DNA from 4 places in the Geobacillus sp. FSL K6-0789 genome. Region 2 is predicted to be linked to each of the others. Evidence: a T-box and tRNA genes for the amino acid it is inferred to sense, from the RefSeq annotation. Region 2 holds a T-box; the other regions hold tRNA genes.
The links. A T-box is a leader RNA that pairs with one kind of tRNA and senses whether it is charged. The one in region 2 lies ahead of serS (serine--tRNA ligase), so its partner is inferred to be a tRNA-Ser.
Positions count from the first base shown of each region.

Region 1: it encodes a tRNA-Ser, which carries the amino acid that the T-box ahead of serS (serine--tRNA ligase) is inferred to sense. The anticodon was not compared.
Region 3: it encodes a tRNA-Ser, which carries the amino acid that the T-box ahead of serS (serine--tRNA ligase) is inferred to sense. The anticodon was not compared.
Region 4: it encodes a tRNA-Ser, which carries the amino acid that the T-box ahead of serS (serine--tRNA ligase) is inferred to sense. The anticodon was not compared.

Region 1 covers NZ_CP151966.1:241,755-246,965, reverse strand. Annotated here, with positions in the region: rRNA gene NSQ51_RS01375 (16S ribosomal RNA) at 1-439, opposite strand, end outside; tRNA gene NSQ51_RS01370 (tRNA-Gly) at 678-751, opposite strand; tRNA gene NSQ51_RS01365 (tRNA-Pro) at 925-998, opposite strand; tRNA gene NSQ51_RS01360 (tRNA-Arg) at 1,003-1,079, opposite strand; tRNA gene NSQ51_RS01355 (tRNA-Leu) at 1,152-1,234, opposite strand; tRNA gene NSQ51_RS01350 (tRNA-Leu) at 1,250-1,331, opposite strand; tRNA gene NSQ51_RS01345 (tRNA-Lys) at 1,337-1,412, opposite strand; tRNA gene NSQ51_RS01340 (tRNA-Gln) at 1,557-1,631, opposite strand; tRNA gene NSQ51_RS01335 (tRNA-Asp) at 1,645-1,720, opposite strand; tRNA gene NSQ51_RS01330 (tRNA-Glu) at 1,751-1,822, opposite strand; tRNA gene NSQ51_RS01325 (tRNA-Ser) at 1,839-1,931, opposite strand; tRNA gene NSQ51_RS01320 (tRNA-Asn) at 1,938-2,012, opposite strand; gene NSQ51_RS01315 (SprT family protein) at 2,445-2,906, opposite strand; gene cmpA (cortex morphogenetic protein CmpA) at 3,000-3,113, shown strand; gene NSQ51_RS01305 (Tex family protein) at 3,171-5,211, opposite strand, start outside.
Region 2 covers NZ_CP151966.1:19,124-24,334, reverse strand. Annotated here, with positions in the region: gene NSQ51_RS00100 (glycoside hydrolase family 18 protein) at 1-687, shown strand, start outside; gene serS (serine--tRNA ligase) at 924-2,198, opposite strand; T-box leader at 2,252-2,472, opposite strand; gene pdxT (pyridoxal 5'-phosphate synthase glutaminase subunit PdxT) at 2,482-3,072, opposite strand; gene pdxS (pyridoxal 5'-phosphate synthase lyase subunit PdxS) at 3,097-3,981, opposite strand; gene NSQ51_RS00080 (D-alanyl-D-alanine carboxypeptidase family protein) at 4,111-5,211, opposite strand, start outside.
Region 3 covers NZ_CP151966.1:2,564,842-2,570,052, reverse strand. Annotated here, with positions in the region: gene NSQ51_RS13690 (hypothetical protein) at 166-294, shown strand; rRNA gene NSQ51_RS13685 (23S ribosomal RNA) at 289-3,216, shown strand; tRNA gene NSQ51_RS13680 (tRNA-Asn) at 3,346-3,420, shown strand; tRNA gene NSQ51_RS13675 (tRNA-Ser) at 3,425-3,515, shown strand; tRNA gene NSQ51_RS13670 (tRNA-Glu) at 3,530-3,601, shown strand; tRNA gene NSQ51_RS13665 (tRNA-Val) at 3,611-3,686, shown strand; tRNA gene NSQ51_RS13660 (tRNA-Met) at 3,845-3,921, shown strand; tRNA gene NSQ51_RS13655 (tRNA-Asp) at 3,926-4,001, shown strand; tRNA gene NSQ51_RS13650 (tRNA-Phe) at 4,144-4,219, shown strand; tRNA gene NSQ51_RS13645 (tRNA-Thr) at 4,392-4,467, shown strand; tRNA gene NSQ51_RS13640 (tRNA-Tyr) at 4,474-4,558, shown strand; tRNA gene NSQ51_RS13635 (tRNA-Trp) at 4,566-4,639, shown strand; tRNA gene NSQ51_RS13630 (tRNA-His) at 4,657-4,729, shown strand; tRNA gene NSQ51_RS13625 (tRNA-Gln) at 4,746-4,820, shown strand; tRNA gene NSQ51_RS13620 (tRNA-Gly) at 4,826-4,897, shown strand; tRNA gene NSQ51_RS13615 (tRNA-Cys) at 4,907-4,980, shown strand; tRNA gene NSQ51_RS13610 (tRNA-Leu) at 5,042-5,124, shown strand.
Region 4 covers NZ_CP151966.1:536,813-542,023, forward strand. Annotated here, with positions in the region: rRNA gene NSQ51_RS02730 (23S ribosomal RNA) at 1-171, shown strand, start outside; rRNA gene rrf (5S ribosomal RNA) at 446-562, shown strand; tRNA gene NSQ51_RS02740 (tRNA-Val) at 571-646, shown strand; tRNA gene NSQ51_RS02745 (tRNA-Met) at 674-750, shown strand; tRNA gene NSQ51_RS02750 (tRNA-Asp) at 756-831, shown strand; tRNA gene NSQ51_RS02755 (tRNA-Phe) at 1,006-1,081, shown strand; tRNA gene NSQ51_RS02760 (tRNA-Thr) at 1,290-1,362, shown strand; tRNA gene NSQ51_RS02765 (tRNA-Lys) at 1,664-1,736, shown strand; tRNA gene NSQ51_RS02770 (tRNA-Gly) at 1,744-1,818, shown strand; tRNA gene NSQ51_RS02775 (tRNA-Leu) at 1,824-1,909, shown strand; tRNA gene NSQ51_RS02780 (tRNA-Arg) at 1,913-1,986, shown strand; tRNA gene NSQ51_RS02785 (tRNA-Pro) at 1,993-2,066, shown strand; tRNA gene NSQ51_RS02790 (tRNA-Ala) at 2,075-2,147, shown strand; tRNA gene NSQ51_RS02795 (tRNA-Met) at 2,165-2,241, shown strand; tRNA gene NSQ51_RS02800 (tRNA-Ile) at 2,247-2,323, shown strand; tRNA gene NSQ51_RS02805 (tRNA-Ser) at 2,346-2,436, shown strand; tRNA gene NSQ51_RS02810 (tRNA-Thr) at 2,645-2,720, shown strand; tRNA gene NSQ51_RS02815 (tRNA-His) at 2,728-2,800, shown strand; tRNA gene NSQ51_RS02820 (tRNA-Gly) at 2,972-3,042, shown strand; tRNA gene NSQ51_RS02825 (tRNA-Ile) at 3,049-3,122, shown strand; tRNA gene NSQ51_RS02830 (tRNA-Asn) at 3,326-3,400, shown strand; tRNA gene NSQ51_RS02835 (tRNA-Ser) at 3,408-3,500, shown strand; tRNA gene NSQ51_RS02840 (tRNA-Glu) at 3,505-3,576, shown strand; gene NSQ51_RS02845 (phenylalanine--tRNA ligase beta subunit-related protein) at 3,875-4,540, opposite strand; gene queG (tRNA epoxyqueuosine(34) reductase QueG) at 4,593-5,211, shown strand, end outside.

The DNA of each region.
Region 1 (5,211 bases), 220 kb from region 2:
ACGACCCGAAGGCCTTCTTCGCTCACGCGGCGTCGCTCCGTCAGGCTTTCGCCCATTGCGGAAGATTCCCTACTGCTGCCTCCCGTAGGAGTCTGGGCCGTGTCTCAGTCCCAGTGTGGCCGGTCACCCTCTCAGGCCGGCTACGCATCGTCGCCTTGGTGAGCCGTTACCTCACCAACTAGCTAATGCGCCGCGGGCCCATCCGCAAGTGACAGCCCAAAGGCCGCCTTTCAACCGAAGACCATGCGGTCTTCGGTGTTATCCGGTATTAGCTCCGGTTTCCCGGAGTTATCCCGGTCTTGCGGGCAGGTTGCCCACGTGTTACTCACCCGTCCGCCGCTGACCGAATCAAGGCAAGCCCCAATCCGGTCCGCTCGACTTGCATGTATTAGGCACGCCGCCAGCGTTCGTCCTGAGCCAGGATCAAACTCTCCAAAGAAAGTTGATTGGCTTTTGCTTCGGCCCATGCGGACCTCCGCTTTTCGTATTGTCCAGCTTCGGTCCGCCGCCGCTCGGGGGTCAAATAACCTTCGCCTCCCGGGTGCAAGCACCCTTGCAGGCGAAGAACATTTGCCCGTCGCGGCGACCCGCGAACCTCCGCTTTTCGTCGCGCTTCGTTTCGTTCAGTTTTCAAGGAACAAGGTAACTTCTTGTATTTTTCTCTTCTTGCTTCTTCGTGGAGCGGGTGATGGGAATCGAACCCACGACATCAGCTTGGAAGGCTGAGGTTTTACCACTAAACTACACCCGCATATAATTTCGAACTAACATCCACCACACTCTTCCGTGCCCCTTCCTCTGCAAGCACATTCAAAGACGCTGGATGCGTCGGGGCAACTCGAAGCGGATTCGATAAGGCAATGCTCGTGGCTGAGATTTTACCACTAAACTGCACCCGTATAGCAATTGATGAAGATATTCAAATCGGGAAGACAGGATTTGAACCTGCGACCCCATGGTCCCAAACCATGTGCTCTACCAAGCTGAGCTACTTCCCGATCATGGCGCGCTCGAGAGGATTCGAACCCCTAACCTTCTGATCCGTAGTCAGATGCTCTATCCAATTGAGCTACGAGCGCATTTTTTAGCGACAAATTTTATTATAACAACTACTCGTTCTTTTATCAACATAATGTTTGGGTTTAGTGGAATGCGGTCGAGAGGACTTGAACCTCCACGGGGTCGCCCCCACTAGGCCCTCAACCTAGCGCGTCTGCCATTCCGCCACGACCGCATATGGACTAATCAGTGCGGGTGGAGGGACTTGAACCCCCACGCCGTGAGGCGCCAGATCCTAAGTCTGGTGCGTCTGCCAATTCCGCCACACCCGCTAATATGGTGAGCCATGGAGGACTCGAACCTCCGACCCTCTGATTAAAAGTCAGATGCTCTACCTACTGAGCTAATGGCTCATGGTTAGGTATACACTCACAGTGAACGATGTCCCTTCCTCTACTAGCATATTCAAAGATGCACGATGCGTCGGGGCAAATCGAAGCAAATTCGATGATGTAACGCTCGTTGCTGAGCTAATAGCTCGTATTTAACACATAAAATGGCTGGGCCAGCTGGATTCGAACCAGCGCATCACGGAGTCAAAGTCCGTTGCCTTACCGCTTGGCTATGGCCCAGCGATTGGTGTAATGGCGGTCCCGACGGGACTCGAACCCGCGATCTCCTGCGTGACAGGCAGGCATGTTAACCACTACACTACGGGACCGCAATCCGCGGGAAACCCCCGCGCTGTAAGTGACCCGTACGGGATTCGAACCCGTGTTACCGCCGTGAAAGGGCGGTGTCTTAACCACTTGACCAACGGGCCATGCGACTATCGAAAGTGGCGGAGAAGGCGGGATTTGAACCCGCGCGCCGTTAAGTCACGACCTAACGGTTTAGCAAACCGTCCCCTTCAGCCACTTGGGTACTTCTCCAAACACTGGCTCCGCAAGTAGGATTCGAACCTACGACCTACCGGTTAACAGCCGGTTGCTCTACCGCTGAGCTATTGCGGAATGATGAAGAAATTATGCTATACTTTACGATGTGCTCGTTACCTCTTCCAGATAATTCAAGGAAGAAAGATGCGTCGAGACAACTTGTAGTGAATTCGATGATGCTAATGCTCGTCGTTGAACTATTGTGGAACGGCTCAGATTTCCTACACTTTCACAATCGACATTGTCTATTATATTGAGCTGTCGACTCTTTGTCAACATGTTTTTTGCTGTTTGTTTCATCGCCGTTTGGCGACGGCTTTTATAATTTAGCATATGGCCAATTTAATTGTCAACCACTTTTTTTTGCAAAATGTGATACTGCTCTCTTTTCGAAGAGGACGTTCGCATATCCGTGCCGTGATACAAGAGCTCCATAAAAAGTTTCGTTTCCTTCGGGAAAGACACGGCGGATGTTCCTAATAGGGTTCGGCATAAGCAAGGAAGCGTTCAACGGCGTTGGTTCGCTAGTTTAAGCCGCCCGCGGCAGTTCCCGCAGACGTAGCGGGCGGTGTTCATGCGCTTTTTTCGAGTGTACGTCAGGCCGCAAGATGTGCAAATGTATGTATAGATCGTTTTCGACCTGTCTGTTTTTTGGCCGATTGGACGACAATAGCGAGGCGCCCCCACTTTTTGCAGCAGTTCGCGGAAGTCGCGGTCGCGATGGCGGTAGCCTTTTCCCTCAAGGTGCAAGTGGTAATGGCAAAGCTCATGTTTGATAATGGCGATCAATTCTTCCTCGCCGAACTGCTCGTAATGTTTTTGATTGAGCTCAATGTTATGCGTCTGCAACATGTAGCGCCCGCCGGTGGTGCGCAAACGAGGGTTGAAGAAAGCGGTATGGCGGAACGGCTTGCCAAATGTGCTTATGGAAATTTGTTCAACGAGCGCTTGCAAGCGTTTTTGATCCATGACAGGCGCCCCCCTTTTATGTTTTCAGCACAGGACAATGCGCAGCTACATACATTATATACTACCTTTCCGTATGTTAGGGAGGTGACTGTTTTGCCTACGTGGCTAAAAAATCAGATGAGACGAGCCTATTATGAGAAAAATCTTGATCAAATTAAGCTGTTAAACCAATGCTGGTTTTTTTATCAAAGGAAGCACTGTCCGTAACATATGTTTGAGGCTGTCCCTGCTGTTCATTGGGCAGTACGGGACAGCCTCTCCAGCTTATTCCGGCGGAAGCATCGATAATGAAATTCTTCCTTTCGCTGCATCAACCCTTTCCACCCACACTTTGACGACGTCGCCGACGGAGACGACATCAAGCGGATGGCGGACGTATTGTTTGCTTAGCTTGGAAATGTGCACGAGCCCGTCCTGTTTGACGCCGATGTCGACAAAGGCGCCGAAGTCGACGACGTTGCGCACCGTTCCTTCGAGCTCCATGCCTGGCTTTAAGTCTTCCATTTTCAAAACGTCTTTTCGCAATATCGGCTTGGGCAGCTCGTCGCGCGGGTCGCGCTCTGGGCGGCACAACGCGTCAATGATGTCGCGGAGCGTCAGTTCCCCGATGCCGAATTCGGATGCCGCTGCTTTCACATCGATGGCTTGCAGCGCTTGGCGAAGCTCATTGCTGCCGATGGCGGCGGTTGTAAATCCTAACTTTTGCAACAACTGCTTCACTTCCGCGTACCGCTCGGGGTGAATCGGCGTGCGGTCAAGCGGCTCGTCGCCGTCGACAATGCGCAAAAACCCGATGCATTGCTCATACGTTTTCGCCCCAAGACGCGGGATCGTTTTCAGCTCCTCGCGGCTGCGGAATTTCCCTTGCTCTTCGCGGCGTTTGACAATGTTTTCGGAGACGGTTTTCGTCAGTCCCGAGACGTATTGGAGCAGCGAAACGGACGCCGTGTTGACGTTGACGCCGACTTGATTGACGACCGTCTCCACGACGAAACGGAGCGACTCCGCCAGCTTTTTTTGCGACACATCGTGCTGGTATTGGCCGACGCCAACCGATTTCGGGTCAATCTTCACCAGTTCGGCGAGCGGGTCTTGGACGCGGCGGGCGATTGAGACGGCGCTCCGCTCTTCAACTTGCAAGTCGGGAAACTCGGCGCGTGCAAGGTCGGAAGCCGAGTAGACGCTCGCTCCTGCTTCATTGACAATCAAATAAAAGATATCGCGTTGCACATGCTTCAGCGTGTCGGCGACAAACTGTTCAGTTTCCCGAGAGGCTGTTCCGTTGCCGATGGCGATCATATCCACATGATAGTCGTCAAGTAAACGAAGAATCTTTGTCCTCGCTTCATCCTTTTTCTCTTGCGGCGGGTGTGGGTAAATGACATCGATATGAAGCAGCTTCCCTGTTTCATCAACAACGGCAAGCTTGCATCCCGTTCGGTAGGCTGGGTCGATACCGAGCACCGTTTTTCCTTTCAATGGCGGCTGAAGAAGCAGTTTGCGTAAATTCTCGGCAAAAATATGGATCGCCCGCTCTTCCGCTTTCTCCGTCAACTCGTTGCGGATGTCGCGCTCAATGGCGGGCTCCATCAGCCGTTTGTATCCGTCTTCCACCGCTTCAGCCACGAGCCGGGCGGCCGGGGACGCCTCGTTGACGATCGTTTGCCGCTGCAAATAGCGGATGATTTCTTCGGCAGGGGCTTGGACCGAGACGCGCAGCACCTCCTCTTTTTCGCCGCGGTTCAGCGCCAAGACACGATGGGGGACGATTTTCGCCACAGGTTCTTCGTAGTCGTAATACATCTCGTATACGTTTTTTTCGTCCTTCTCCGACGCCTTCGCGGTGGACACGATCATCCCTTTCCGCCACGTCTGTTCCCGCGCCCATTGACGAAGAGCGGCATCGTCGGCCACCCGCTCGGCGATGATGTCCTTCGCCCCTTGCAGCGCCTCGTCTGCCGTTGCGACCCCTTTTTCTGTATCAATGAACGCCCGGGCCTGCTCTTCCGGAGTTGGGGCGGCAGGGCAGGAAAGAAGCCAATCGGCAAGCGGCTCAAGCCCTTTTTCTTTCGCAATCGTCGCCTTCGTGCGCCGCTTTTGCCGGTACGGGCGGTACAAATCTTCGACTTGCTGCAGTTTCGTGGCGCTGATAATCGCGTTTTTCAGCTCTTCGGTCAATTTCCCTTGCTCATCGATCAGCCGAATGACTTCTTCTTTCCGCTGCTCTAAATGCTGCAAATACTCCCAGCGCTCAAGCACCGCACGAATTTGCACTTCATCGAGCGCACCCGTCATCTCTTTCCGG
Region 2 (5,211 bases):
GTCGCCACCGCCAGACGGTATGGCTTCCGCGACATCCATTTTGATTTTGAATATTTGCGCCCGGAAGACCGTGAGGCGTATAATGCGTTTTTGCGCAAAGCGAAACGGCGATTTGAACGGGAAGGATGGATGATGTCGACCGCCCTGGCGCCAAAAACGAGCGCCACCCAGCGCGGACGTTGGTACGAAGCCCATGACTACCGCGCCCATGGACAAATTGCCGACTTTGTCGTCATAATGACGTATGAGTGGGGCTATAGCGGCGGTCCGCCGATGCCGGTCTCCCCCATCGGCCCTGTCCGCCGTGTCCTCAAGTACGCCGTCTCGGAAATGCCTCCCGGAAAGATTTTAATGGGGCAAAATTTGTATGGTTATGATTGGACACTGCCGTACGTACCGGGCGGACCGTACGCCCGCGCCATCAGCCCGCAGCAGGCCATCGCCCTCGCCGCGAGGTATAACGTCGCGATTGAATACGACACCGAGGCGCAGGCGCCGCATTTTCGCTACCGCGATGAAAACGGGCGCGAGCACGAAGTATGGTTTGAGGACGCCCGCTCCATTCAGGCAAAATTCAATCTCGTGAAAGAACTTGGCCTGCGCGGAGTCAGCTATTGGAAACTGGGCTTCGATTTCCCGCAAAACTGGCTGCTCCTTTCTGACCAGTTTGCAGTCGTCAAAAGATAAGGCCGCCCGCGCCAAAGAGATAAAAAAACCCGCCTTTCTCCCGGCGGGTTTTTTTATGGCTGGAAACGGCGATTCCGATCAGCCGTTCCAGATGACAATCTCCTCTTATGCGCGTCAGTACTGTTCTTTATCGCTTTGGCAGAGAAGCATTCGAGGCCGGCGTCCGCCGCCTCTTTTTCTCCGTCGCCAACGTCATTCACTATAACACGGCTGCCGGGAAAAGTCAACCAACGATTTTAACGGATGACGTCCCGGTTTCCCATGTATGGGCGGAGCGCCTCTGGGATGATGACCGATCCATCTTCTTGCTGGTAGTTTTCCAAAATGGCGGCGACCGTCCGCCCAATGGCTAGCCCCGAACCGTTTAATGTATGCACGTACTCCGGTTTCGCTTTTGGATCGCGACGGAAGCGGATGTTGGCACGGCGCGCTTGAAACGCCTCAAAGTTGCTGCACGACGAAATTTCCCGGTACGTTCCGTAACTTGGCAGCCATACTTCAATATCGTATGTTTTCGCTGCTGAAAAGCCGAGATCACCCGTGCACAAGGCGACAACGCGGTACGGAAGCCCGAGCCGTTGCAAAATCGTTTCCGCCTGCCGTGTCAATTTTTCCAGTTCCTCGTATGAATCTTCCGGTTTGACAAACTTAACAAGCTCCACTTTGTTGAACTGATGCTGACGGATGAGCCCTCTTGTGTCGCGGCCGGCCGAACCAGCTTCAGCGCGGAAACAGGCGCTGTACGCTGCATAGTAAAGCGGCAAATCATCTGCAGATAAAATTTCATCGCGATGCAAGTTCGTCACCGGCACTTCCGCTGTCGGAATGAGAAAATAGTCTTCGCTGTCCAAATGAAACGCATCCTCGGCAAATTTCGGCAATTGCCCGGTTCCAATCATGCTTGCCCGGTTCACCAAATAGGGGGGCAGTACTTCTTCATAGCCGAATTCATCGAGATGGATGTCAAGCATAAAGTTGATTAACGCCCGCTCAAGCCGGGCGCCCAACCCTTTATAAAACACAAACCGGCTTCCTGTCACTTTAGCCGCCCGCTCAAAATCAAGCAGACCAAGCTGGTCGGCGATATCCCAATGCGGTTTCGGTTCAAACGAAAACGAACGCGGCTCCCCCCATCTCCGCACTTCGACATTGTCCTCTTCCGACTGGCCGACCGGTACGGATTCATGCGGAATATTTGGAATCGATAACAACAGGGCGTTGAGTTCCTCTTCCAGTTGGCGAATGTGCTCATCCATTTGCTTAATGCGGTCGCCGACTTCGCGCATTTGGACGATCAGCGGCTCCGCATCCTTTTTCTCGCGCTTAAGGGCGGCAATTTGCTGCGACACATCATTGCGTTTGCTTTTTAGCTCTTCCACCTCAGCAATCAAACGGCGGCGTTCTTTGTCCAACTGTTCAAACCGGTCGATGTTCGCCAAATCTCCGCCGCGCTGCATTAGTTTTTCTTTCACTTCTTCAAACTGGGCGCGCAATATTTTCACATCCAGCATGGCTTTTACCTCCTTTTCCATTCAATATTATACATAAAAAAGCCCCCGTCCCCAAAAGGGACGGGAGCGACCCCGCGGTGCCACCCTTATTGAAGGCTTGCGATGCCTTCCCTTTTTGCCGTTCACGGCGGCTACCGAAAACGCCTACTGACCCGCTTTGGCGTTCAACGTTTTGCTCGAGGATGGATTCACAGGCGCTTCCTGCCGGTTTGCACCACCCACCGGCTCTCTGAAAGAAAGGGGGTCTGCTGCTTGTTCCTCTCATCGCTTTCGCTTGATCACTTCACTTAAGGCTTGACGTCATTTTCGCTTCTTTGACCATGTTGAGAAAGTATTGCATCAATCGATGATCGTCGGTCAGCTCTGGATGGAACGAGCAACCAAGAAACTGGCCTTGCCGGGCCGCGACAATGCGGTCATTGTATGTCGCGAGGACATCGACCCCGTCGCCGACCTCGACAATGTGCGGAGCACGGATGAAGACGCCGACAAACCCGTCGCCACTCCCCTTGATCGACAGCTCCGCCTCAAAGCTTTCCCGCTGCCGCCCAAACGAGTTCCGCTCGACCGTAATATCCATCAGGCCTAAGTGAGGCTCATCATACCCGACGATTCGTTTCGCCAGCAAAATGAGCCCGGCGCATGTCCCAAACATCGGCTTGCCATCAGCGGCAAATTGCTTCAATGGCTCCATCAATCCGTACCGGTCCATGAGGCGCCGCATTGTTGTGCTTTCGCCGCCCGGGAGCACGAGTCCGTCGAGTCCCGAAAGCTGCTCCGGTTTCTTCACGACGACCGCCTCGGCGCCGCACGCCTCGATGGCGCGGACATGTTCCTGCACAGCTCCTTGCAGTCCAAGTACACCTATTTTCATTGTGATCTTGCTCCTTTGTCCGGCTTACCAGCCTCGTTCTTGCATCCGATGCTCCGGCAGCAGTGTCGCGACATCGATGCCGCGCATTGCGCCGCCCAGCCCTTTCGATAGATGGGCGATCAGCTCATAGTCTTCATAATGAGTCGTCGCTTCAACGATCGCACGAGCGTATTTTTCCGGATTTTCCGATTTAAAAATGCCCGAACCAACGAAGACACCGTCGGCGCCTAAGTGCATCATGAGCGCGGCGTCAGCTGGTGTCGCGACACCGCCAGCGGCGAAGTTGACGACCGGGAGGCGGCCAAGCCGTTTGATTTCACGCAGCACTTCAACCGGAGCCCCAAGCTGTTTCGCCTCGGCGACAAGTTCGTCTTCGCTCATGCTGACAACTTTGCGGATTTGCGCGTTGACTTTGCGCATATGGCGAACGGCCTCGACGATGTTTCCTGTCCCTGGCTCCCCTTTTGTCCGCAACATCGATGCCCCTTCAGCAATGCGGCGGGCGGCCTCTCCTAAGTCGCGGCAACCGCATACAAATGGGACCGTAAACTGCCGTTTGTCAATATGGAACTCTTCATCAGCCGGCGTCAATACTTCACTTTCGTCAATATAGTCGACGCCGAGCGCCTCAAGGACGCGCGCTTCCACATAATGCCCGATGCGCACTTTTGCCATGACTGGGATTGATACAGCGTTCATCACTTCTTCAATGATCGTCGGATCAGCCATGCGCGCGACACCGCCAGCGGCGCGAATGTCTGCCGGGACGCGCTCGAGCGCCATGACTGCGACAGCCCCTGCCGCCTCAGCAATCTTCGCTTGCTCCGCATTGACGACGTCCATAATGACGCCGCCTTTTTGCATTTCCGCCATGCCGCGTTTGACGCGGTCTGTACCTGTCAATGCCAACGTTGATTCCCCCTGTTCCTATCCTTATGCTTTGCTATATACGCAAAAGGATGATTCCACTGTTTCATTTTACCTCAATTTTTACAAAAATCACAATGGAAAAAAGCTCCCCTTAACCGGGGAGCAGCGTTACAACCAACCTTTCACCGTTTTGGCAACGCTTGTCCATAAATCAGCAAACAGTCCGCCAATCGCACGCATCGAGAGAACGAACCAGTTGGCTTTCTCCACCTCGGTTGTCGTAACGAGCGGCACCCGGATGTTTTTTTGCATGTCCGGGCTTAAGAACGCGAGCGAGTCATCGCCTTTGTATTCAAGCGTCATATATCCGACCGTCTCTCCTTTTTTCAACGGAGCGATCAATTTTCCTTCTTTCGTCATTTTTTTCTGATCCAATACATAAACCGGCTTGTACTGTTTTTCCTCGCCATTTTTGATGAGCAGAGACAGCTTTTTCGCCGTTGCGACGCGAACTTCTTTTTCCTTCCCTTTCACGACTGGAATCGTCTCTTTCCCCTTCAGCTGATACCCTTTCGGATAGAGCGTTTGGAGCGAGTATTGATGAAATCCATAGTTAAATAGTTTTTCTGTCTCCTTAAAACGCGCCTCTTTCGTCGTTTTTCCGCTTGCATCCTTGGCATTCATCACGACGGAAATTAGACGGACGCCGTTCCGCTTCGCCGTCCCGGTGAAACAGTTGCCGGCAAATTCCGTATAGCCGGTTTTCAACCCGTCTACCCCTTCGTATCCGTACACAAGCCCTGGTAGCATCCAGTTCCAGTTGTCCATTTTAATTTCGTCCTCTGTTCCTCCTCGGAACATTTTATGGGGAATGCTCGCCGTTTCCAGCACCTCTGGATGGTCTTTCAGCAGCCGGTAGGCAAGGGTGGCCATGGCCCGCGCAGACATGACATTTTCCTCATCCGAGTTTGTCCCTTCCAGGTAGAATCTTTTTAAGTCTTCGTTGCTTAACCCTGTCGCATTCACGAATTTATAATCTTTCAACCCGAGCTGTTTCGCTTTTTCATTCATCATTTTCACGAAATTTTTCTCTGACCCAGCAATGATTTCCGCAATCGCGACCGTAGCCCCATTGGCCGAATAAATGGCCATTGCCTCGTACAGTTCGCGCACTGTATACTTGCCATCTTTGCGCAGCGGAACGTTGGACAGCGCCCGGTCTTGCGACAACCGGTACACATACTCACTCGGCGTATACGTCTGATCCCA
Region 3 (5,211 bases), 600 kb from region 2:
GCCAGGCGCTGGAGCTAGACAAGACGAAAAGTGGAGGCCGCAATGGCCAACTGTCGATACACAGCGCTTTCGTTTCGTTCAGTTTTGAGGGAACGAGTCATGTTCTCTCAATGACAAAAATCGTTCCTTGAAAACTAGATAACCGGAAAAGCGGAGGCTCGCGGGTTGCCGCGATGGGCAAATGTTCTTCGCCTGCAAGGGTGCTTGCACCCGGAAGGCGAAGGTTATTTGACCCCGAGCGGCGGCGAGCCGACGCTAGACAATAAGGAAGAAGCCGAGAGCGCTGTAGGTTAAGCTAGAAAGGGCGCACGGTGGATGCCTTGGCACTAGGAGCCGATGAAGGACGGGGCAAACGCCGAAACGCTCCGGGGAGCTGTAAGCAAGCGTTGATCCGGAGATGTCCGAATGGGGGAACCCACTGTCCGTAATGGGGCAGTATCCATGCCTGAATCCATAGGGCATGGAGGGCACACCCGGGGAACTGAAACATCTTAGTACCCGGAGGAGAAGAAAGCAAACGCGATTCCCTGAGTAGCGGCGAGCGAAACGGGAACAGCCCAAACCAAGAGGCGTGCCTCTTGGGGTTGTAGGACCGCTCATTGTGGGAGTGAGAAAGGAACGGGGTAGACGAACCGGTCTGGAACGGCCGGCCAGAGAAGGTGACAGCCCTGTAGTCGAAACTTCGTTCCCTCCCGAGCGGATCCTGAGTACGGCGGGACACGGGAAATCCCGTCGGAAGCAGGGAGGACCATCTCCCAAGGCTAAATACTCCCTAGTGACCGATAGTGCACCAGTACCGTGAGGGAAAGGTGAAAAGCACCCCGGAAGGGGAGTGAAAGAGAACCTGAAACCGTGTGCCTACAAGTAGTCAGAGCGCGTTCATGCGTGATGGCGTGCCTTTTGTAGAATGAACCGGCGAGTGACGATGGCGTGCGAGGTTAAGCCGAAGAGGCGGAGCCGCAGCGAAAGCGAGTCTGAACAGGGCGAAAAGTACGTCGTCGTCGACCCGAAACCAGGTGATCTACCCATGTCCAGGGTGAAGGCCGGGTAACACCGGCTGGAGGCCCGAACCCACGCACGTTGAAAAGTGCGGGGATGAGGTGTGGGTAGGGGTGAAATGCCAATCGAACTTGGAGATAGCTGGTTCTCCCCGAAATAGCTTTAGGGCTAGCCTCGGGATGGAGAGTGTTGGAGGTAGAGCACTGATTGGGCTAGGGGCCCTCATCGGGTTACCGAACCCAGTCAAACTCCGAATGCCAACGACTTATGCCCGGGAGTCAGACTGCGAGTGATAAGATCCGTGGTCGAGAGGGAAACAGCCCAGATCGCCAGCTAAGGCCCCAAAGTGCACGTTCAGTGGAAAAGGATGTGGAGTTGCAAAGACAACCAGGATGTTGGCTTAGAAGCAGCCACCATTTAAAGAGTGCGTAATAGCTCACTGGTCGAGTGACTCTGCGCCGAAAATGTACCGGGGCTAAACGTGCCGCCGAAGCTGCGGGATGACCGTTGGTCATCGGTAGGGGAGCGTTCTAAGGGCGTTGAAGCCAGACCGGAAGGACTGGTGGAGCGCTTAGAAGTGAGAATGCCGGTATGAGTAGCGAAAACAGAGGTGAGAATCCTCTGCGCCGAAAGCCTAAGGGTTCCTGAGGAAGGTTCGTCCGCTCAGGGTTAGTCGGGACCTAAGCCGAGGCCGAAAGGCGTAGGTGATGGACAACAGGTTGAGATTCCTGTACCACCTCCTTCCCGTTTGAGCGATGGGGGGACGCAGGAGGATAGGGCGAGCAGGCGGCTGGAAGAGCCTGTCCAAGCCGCAAGGCTGATCCGTAGGCAAATCCGCGGATTGTAAGGCCAAGCGGTGATGGCGACGGAGTCATCCGGAAGTCCCCGATTTCACACTGCCAAGAAAAGCCTCTAGCGAGGGAAGAGGTGCCCGTACCGCAAACCGACACAGGTAGGCGAGGAGAGAATCCTAAGGCGCGCGGGAGAACTCTCGTTAAGGAACTCGGCAAAATGACCCCGTAACTTCGGGAGAAGGGGTGCTCGTTTGGGTGAAGAGCCCGAACGAGCCGCAGTGAAAAGGCCCAAGCGACTGTTTATCAAAAACACAGGTCTCTGCGAAGCCGAAAGGCGACGTATAGGGGCTGACACCTGCCCGGTGCTGGAAGGTTAAGGGGAGCGCTTAGCGGAAGCGAAGGTGCGAACCGAAGCCCCAGTAAACGGCGGCCGTAACTATAACGGTCCTAAGGTAGCGAAATTCCTTGTCGGGTAAGTTCCGACCCGCACGAAAGGTGTAACGACTTGGGCGCTGTCTCAACGAGAGACCCGGTGAAATTATACTACCTGTGAAGATGCAGGTTACCCGCGACAGGACGGAAAGACCCCGTGGAGCTTTACTGCAGCCTGATATGGAATTTTGGTATCGCTTGTACAGGATAGGTGGGAGCCTGGGAAGCCGGAGCGCCAGCTTCGGTGGAGGCGGCGGTGGGATACCACCCTGGCGATATTGAAATTCTAACCCGCACCCCTTAGCGGGGTGGGAGACAGTGTCAGGCGGGCAGTTTGACTGGGGCGGTCGCCTCCCAAAAGGTAACGGAGGCGCCCAAAGGTTCCCTCAGAATGGTTGGAAATCATTCGGAGAGTGCAAAGGCACAAGGGAGCTTGACTGCGAGACGGACAGGTCGAGCAGGGACGAAAGTCGGGCTTAGTGATCCGGTGGTTCCGCATGGAAGGGCCATCGCTCAACGGATAAAAGCTACCCCGGGGATAACAGGCTGATCTCCCCCAAGAGTCCACATCGACGGGGAGGTTTGGCACCTCGATGTCGGCTCATCGCATCCTGGGGCTGTAGTCGGTCCCAAGGGTTGGGCTGTTCGCCCATTAAAGCGGTACGCGAGCTGGGTTCAGAACGTCGTGAGACAGTTCGGTCCCTATCCGTCGCGGGCGCAGGAAATTTGAGAGGAGCTGTCCTTAGTACGAGAGGACCGGGATGGACGCACCGCTGGTGTACCAGTTGTCCCGCCAGGGGCACCGCTGGGTAGCTATGTGCGGACGGGATAAGCGCTGAAAGCATCTAAGCGTGAAGCCCCCCTCAAGATGAGATTTCCCACCGCGTCAGGCGGGTAAGATCCCTCGAAGATGACGAGGTCGATAGGTCCGAGGTGGAAGCGTGGCGACACGTGGAGCTGACGGATACTAATCGATCGAGGGCTTAACCAAGAAAAGCGGAGGCGAGCGGTTCGCCCCGGCTTCTTCCCAAAACGGTTATCTAGTTTTGAAGGAATGAAAAAAAGTCCTTGACAGCTCAACGCGAATCATTATAATAATAAATGTCTAAAGTGATGTCATTCCGCAGTAGCTCAGTGGTAGAGCAATCGGCTGTTAACCGATTGGTCGCAGGTTCGAATCCTGCCTGCGGAGCCATCGTGGAGAGCTGTCCGAGTGGTCGAAGGAGCACGATTGGAAATCGTGTAGGCGTGAATAGCGCCTCAAGGGTTCGAATCCCTTGCTCTCCGCCATGATTCATCAACATGGCCCGTTGGTCAAGTGGTTAAGACACCGCCCTTTCACGGCGGTAACACGGGTTCGAATCCCGTACGGGTCACTTCTTCGTGGAGGATTAGCTCAGCTGGGAGAGCACTTGCCTTACAAGCAAGGGGTCGGCGGTTCGATCCCGTCATCCTCCACCATTTTCAATCGTTGTGGAGTGGAGCGACGAGCCTTTGCTTCATCGAATTCACTTCGAGTTGCCTCGACGCATCTGGCATCTTTGAATCAGCTTGTAGAGGAAGAGGTAACGGATAACAACGCTAAGAACATTGTGCAAATTAATTTACTTTCCTATCGTCGCGGGGTGGAGCAGTCCGGTAGCTCGTCGGGCTCATAACCCGAAGGTCGCAGGTTCAAATCCTGCCCCCGCAACCAAATTGGTCCCGTAGTGTAGTGGTTAACATGCCTGCCTGTCACGCAGGAGATCGCGGGTTCGAGTCCCGTCGGGACCGCCATTGTTCAAAAATTAGGAAAATCATGATGGCTTGGCAGCCTACTCGGCAGAGGCGAGTTGCCTCGACGCATCCAGCATCTTCGAATTAGCTCGAAGAGGAAGAGGCACAATCCAGGACAAGCAAACAGCATAAAACCTAATACGGCTCGGTAGCTCAGTCGGTAGAGCAAAGGACTGAAAATCCTTGTGTCGGCGGTTCGATTCCGTCCCGAGCCACCATATAACATAATGTGCATCATATGTATGCCAACTTAGCTCAATTGGTAGAGACGAGCATCCACTTCATCGAATCGGCTGCGAGTTGTCCCGACGCATCCAGCTTCTTCGAGTTGGCTGGTAGAGGAAGGGACACAACAAATGAACAATGAGCCGCGATTTATATCATAATTATGCCGACTTAGCTCAATTGGTAGAGCAACTGAATCGTAATCAGTAGGTTGCGGGTTCAAGTCCTGCAGTCGGCACCATTCCTTGGAGGGGTAGCGAAGTGGCTAAACGCGGCGGACTGTAAATCCGCTCCCTTTGGGTTCGGCGGTTCGAATCCGTCCCCCTCCACCATGATTGAAGGGGCATAGTTTAATGGTAGAACAGAGGTCTCCAAAACCTCCGGTGTGGGTTCGATTCCTACTGCCCCTGCCATTTTGATTATCATTATGGCGACTATGGCGAAGTGGTTAACGCACCAGATTGTGGCTCTGGCATGCGTGGGTTCGATTCCCACTAGTCGCCCTTCACTTTTCGGCGTTGGGGTATAGCCAAGCGGTAAGGCAACGGACTTTGACTCCGTGATGCGTTGGTTCGAATCCAGCTACCCCAGCCAATGACGCGGAAGTAGTTCAGTGGTAGAACACCACCTTGCCAAGGTGGGGGTCGCGGGTTCGAGTCCCGTCTTCCGCTCTCGATCAAGGCGGCATAGCCAAGTGGTAAGGCAGAGGTCTGCAAAACCTTTACCCCCGGTTCGAATCCGGGTGCCGCCTCCATCTAATGAATATAAAAAGTGTTGACAGACATGAAGTAATGTGATAAAATAATGCATGTCGCGCCGATGTGGCGGAATTGGCAGACGCGCACGACTCAAAATCGTGTGGGCTTTGCCCGTGTGGGTTCGACTCCCACCATCGGCATCCTTGGAATTCGATAGCCCACGGCCAAAAGTCGTGGAAGCCTTGATACGACCGCGTTTGCGGTCGTTTTTCATTTTCAGGAAATCC
Region 4 (5,211 bases), 520 kb from region 2:
CGGACGGGATAAGCGCTGAAAGCATCTAAGCGTGAAGCCCCCCTCAAGATGAGATTTCCCACCGCGTCAGGCGGGTAAGATCCCTCGAAGATGACGAGGTCGATAGGTCCGAGGTGGAAGCGTGGCGACACGTGGAGCTGACGGATACTAATCGATCGAGGGCTTAACCTAACAAGAAAAGTGGAGGCCGCCTGCTTATCGGCGAGGCGCGCTGGAGGGCCTGTGAGCGGGCTTAGCCCGCCGCAGCAGGACCGAAGCGTCGCGAGCCGATGGCGGCCGGAACTAGACATCGAAAAGCGCAGGCGAGCGGCGGCGAGCCGGAGCTAGACAATGAAAAGTGAAAGCGTCCCGGCTTCTTCCCGAAACGGTTATCTAGTTTTGAAGGAATGAAAAAAAGTCCTTGACAATAAGCTCAATTCCCTTATAATAATACTTGTCGCCATTGCCTAGTGGTGATAGCGGAGGGGAAACGCCCGTTCCCATCCCGAACACGGAAGTTAAGCCCTCCAGCGCCGATGGTAGTTGGGGCCAGCGCCCCTGCAAGAGTAGGTCGCTGCTAGGCAATTTCGTGGAGGATTAGCTCAGCTGGGAGAGCACTTGCCTTACAAGCAAGGGGTCGGCGGTTCGATCCCGTCATCCTCCACCACTTACACCAATTGTGTATTCTTATCGCCGCGGGGTGGAGCAGTCCGGTAGCTCGTCGGGCTCATAACCCGAAGGTCGCAGGTTCAAATCCTGCCCCCGCAACCAAAATTGGTCCCGTAGTGTAGTGGTTAACATGCCTGCCTGTCACGCAGGAGATCGCGGGTTCGAGTCCCGTCGGGACCGCCATTCTTTCAAAATTGTGAAAGATGAAAAATACGGCTCAGCAGCTCATTCGGTAGAGACGAGCATCTGCTTCATCGAATTCGCTTCGAGTTGCCTCAACGCATCGAGCGTCTTTGAATCAGCTGGTAGAGGAAGAGGCACAGAGCAATTCAACGAGCGAGTTAAAAAATAATATATGGCTCGGTAGCTCAGTCGGTAGAGCAAAGGACTGAAAATCCTTGTGTCGGCGGTTCGATTCCGTCCCGAGCCACCATCAAACTATAAATTATGCCGTCTTAGCTCAATTGGTAGAGACGAGCATTCGCATCGTTGAATCTGCTTCGAGTTGTCCCGACGCATCCCACTTCTTTGAATAAGCTTGCAGAGGAAGGGACACCGAGCATTTGATTTCCTCGAATCAGCTTGTAGAGGAAGAGGAACAACCGAGCAGATCATATGATCCAGTAACTCATGTTAAATGTGCCGGCTTAGCTCAATTGGTAGAGCAACTGACTTGTAATCAGTAGGTTGCGGGTTCAAGTCCTGCAGCCGGCATCTTCCATTTTGAAAAAATTCAACTAGCGAAACATGAGCTCAGAAACGAGCGATACATCTTCGAGTTCGCTGCGAGTTGCCCCGACACACTTGACTTCTTCGAATAAGCTTGTAGAGGAAGGGGCAGGTAGAGTGAAATGAAGCTTAGAGTGTTATCTTAACCATGAGCCATTAGCTCAGTAGGTAGAGCAACGAGCGATGCATCATCGAGTTGGCTTCGAGTTGTCCCGACGCATCTTGCATCTTCGAATATGCTAGTAGAGGAAGGGACATCGTTCACTGTGAGTGTATACCCAACCATGAGCCATTAGCTCAGTAGGTAGAGCATCTGACTTTTAATCAGAGGGTCGGAGGTTCGAGTCCTCCATGGCTCATCGTCTTGCGGAAGTAGTTCAGCGGTAGAACACCACCTTGCCAAGGTGGGGGTCGCGGGTTCGAGCCCCGTCTTCCGCTCCACTTCCGCCGGGGTGGCGGAATTGGCAGACGCACAGGACTTAAAATCCTGGGGTAGGTAACTACCGTGCCGGTTCGAGTCCGGCCCTCGGCACGTGCGCTCGTAGCTCAATTGGATAGAGCATCTGACTACGGATCAGAAGGTTAGGGGTTCGAATCCTCTCGAGCGCGTTTTGTCGGGAAGTAGCTCAGCTTGGTAGAGCACACGGTTCGGGTCCGTGAGGTCGCAGGTTCAAATCCTGTCTTCCCGATTTATCATGGGGCCTTAGCTCAGCTGGGAGAGCGCCTGCTTTGCAAGCAGGAGGTCATCGGTTCGATCCCGATAGGCTCCACCTTTTGACTTAAATTTGGCGGTGTAGCTCAGCTGGCTAGAGCGTACGGTTCATACCCGTGAGGTCGGGGGTTCGATCCCCTCCACCGCCACCATTATCGGACCTTTAGCTCAGCTGGTTAGAGCAGACGGCTCATAACCGTCCGGTCGTAGGTTCGAGTCCTACAAGGTCCACCATTATTATTATTGTTGCTTTTTTGGAGGAGTACCCAAGTGGTTGAAGGGGTCGGTCTTGAAAACCGAGAGGCGCCGCAAGGCGCGCGGGGGTTCGAATCCCTCCTCCTCCGCCATGCACTTTAAAATCGTGCCGTCTTAGCTCAATTGGTAGAGACGAGCATTCGCATCGTTGAATCTGCTTCGAGTTGTCCCGACGCATCCCACTTCTTTGAATAAGCTTGCAGAGGAAGGGACACCGAGCATTTGACTTCCTCGAATCAGCTTGTAGAGGAAGAGGAACAACCGAGCAGATCATATGATCCAGTAACTCATGTTAAATGTGCCGGCTTAGCTCAATTGGTAGAGCAACTGACTTGTAATCAGTAGGTTGCGGGTTCAAGTCCTGCAGCCGGCACCAGAACGAGGCGACTATGGCGAAGTGGTTAACGCACCAGATTGTGGCTCTGGCATGCGTGGGTTCGATTCCCACTAGTCGCCCTTTTCATTATATTCTATATTTGCGGGTGTAGTTTAGTGGTAAAACCTCAGCCACGAGCATCTGCATCATCGAATTAGCTTCGAGTTGCCCCGACGCATCTGGCTTCTATGAATCAGCTGGTAGAGGAAGGGGCATGGAAGCAGCGTGGCGGATGTTAAGCCAAATATTATGCGGGTGTAGTTTAGTGGTAAAACCTCAGCCTTCCAAGCTGATGTCGTGGGTTCGATTCCCATCACCCGCTTTTGATGGGCCTATAGCTCAGCTGGTCAGAGCGCACGCCTGATAAGCGTGAGGTCGGTGGTTCAAGTCCACTTAGGCCCATTATTTTCCATTGAATATTTTTGGGTCATTCGCTATAATAATGGGCGAACAATGCCCCATCGTTCCACAGCAAAATCGGAGCGACGAGCTTCACATCTTCGAATTCGCTGCGAGTTGCCTCGACGCATCTCGCTTCCTTGAATTAGCTGGCAGAGAAAGAGGCAACGAGTACATTTGGAAGATGTGCATAACATATACATCATTCCGCAATAGCTCAGCGGTAGAGCAACCGGCTGTTAACCGGTAGGTCGTAGGTTCGAATCCTACTTGCGGAGCCATTTCTTTGGAGAAGTACCCAAGTGGCTGAAGGGGACGGTTTGCTAAACCGTTAGGTCGCAGTTTTGCGGCGCGCGGGTTCAAATCCCGCCTTCTCCGCCATAATGGCCCGTTGGTCAAGTGGTTAAGACACCGCCCTTTCACGGCGGTAACACGGGTTCGAATCCCGTACGGGTCACTGGTTGCTGGCACCAGAGATTCTGGTGCCCTTTTGTACAATTTCTTTTGTCGATTTTTGCGTTTTTTCTTGCGATGCGTGTGGAAGTCTGTTATAATATCTCTCGTTAGCTTTAAAATTACGTTATGATTGTTGGGGACAACGCAGTGTTTCGTTTCGTTAAAGAACGAGGCATTGCGTTTTTTTATTTACCACCCTAAACCGAGAAGACCCTCATTTCCACGCGTGAGCGTAGGGAGAGAGTTCAGGTAGGAAGGGAGTCCCCCGTTTCCAACGGCAGGAAAGTGGGGGGAGAAGATCAAACGAACAATTGGGCGTCGGCTTCGCCGCCATGAATTTGCACAAACATCGTTTGGATGGCTTGAAGCCGGCGCTTGGCGGTTTCTTCTGGCGTTGATGGGAGAAAGTAAACGATTTGCAAAGCGTTTTTCGTTTCTCTCGTCACGGCGGTCCGCTCCGAATCGACGATCGGACTGCCAAACGGCCCTCGTTCATCTTTGCTGACGAGTTTGTTGGCAAAGTTGACTGTGCGGCCGTTTAACGCGATGTATTCATCTTTTTCCGTGCCGATCGTGAGCGTCACTGTCCCGTTGATGCGGTCTAGATCATAGATGCCGAGCGGAATTTTATAATAGAGTGAAAAAAAGTTGTTTATGTCTGCCGCTGAATGGATAGGCGGAATGAAGCTTTTTTTCTGGATGCGTCGGTACAGGCTTTCACTTGACGGTCGATAGCGGCTTGGGTCCGTTCCGATTTGTTTGAAAGTACGGCGCCATTCGACCATTTCAGGAATGTCGGCAATCGACTTTTCCTGCAGCTCGATGTAAAGAGATTCTTGAAACAGCTCAAGCCGCCCCCTTAACATTTGCGGTGAATCGCTGACCTCGATATGATAATAGCGGATGACGCCGAATTTACCAGAAGGAAGGCGTTGCTTTAGTTGTTCTGATATCACGCATTTCATCTTGATCACCTCGGATTTCATTTTACCATATATGACGAAAGGAGGGAAAACGATGGATGTTATGGCATTAAAGCAGGAAGTCATTGAGTACAGTCGGTCAATCGGCATTGATAAAATCGGATTTGCGAGCGCTGATCCGTTTGTGGAATTAAAGGAACGGCTGCGCCGCCAGCAGGAGCTCGGCTATCAGTCCGGTTTTGAGGAACCAGATATTGAGAAACGGACGAATCCTTCATTGCTTCTTCCGGAAGCAAAATCGATTATTGCCATTGCTCTTGCCTATCCGTCTAAAATGAAAAATGCGCCGCGGGGGACAAAGACGGAACGGCGCGGCGTTTTTTGCCGCGCTTCATGGGGAAAGGACTACCACGATGTGTTGCGGGAACGTTTGCAGCAGCTCGAGGAGTTTTTGCTGGCCAAAGTGCCCCATGCCCGCGTTCGCTCGATGGTGGATACCGGAGAGCTCGCCGATCGGGCGGTGGCGGAACGGGCAGGGATCGGTTGGAGTGGCAAAAACTGCTCTATTATTACACCAGAGTTTGGATCGTATGTGTATTTGGGAGAAATGATTACGAATATTCCATTTCCCCCTGATGAACCGGTTGAAAACCGATGCGGCACGTGCACGAAATGCATTGATGCCTGCCCGACTGGGGCGCTTGTGCAAGGGG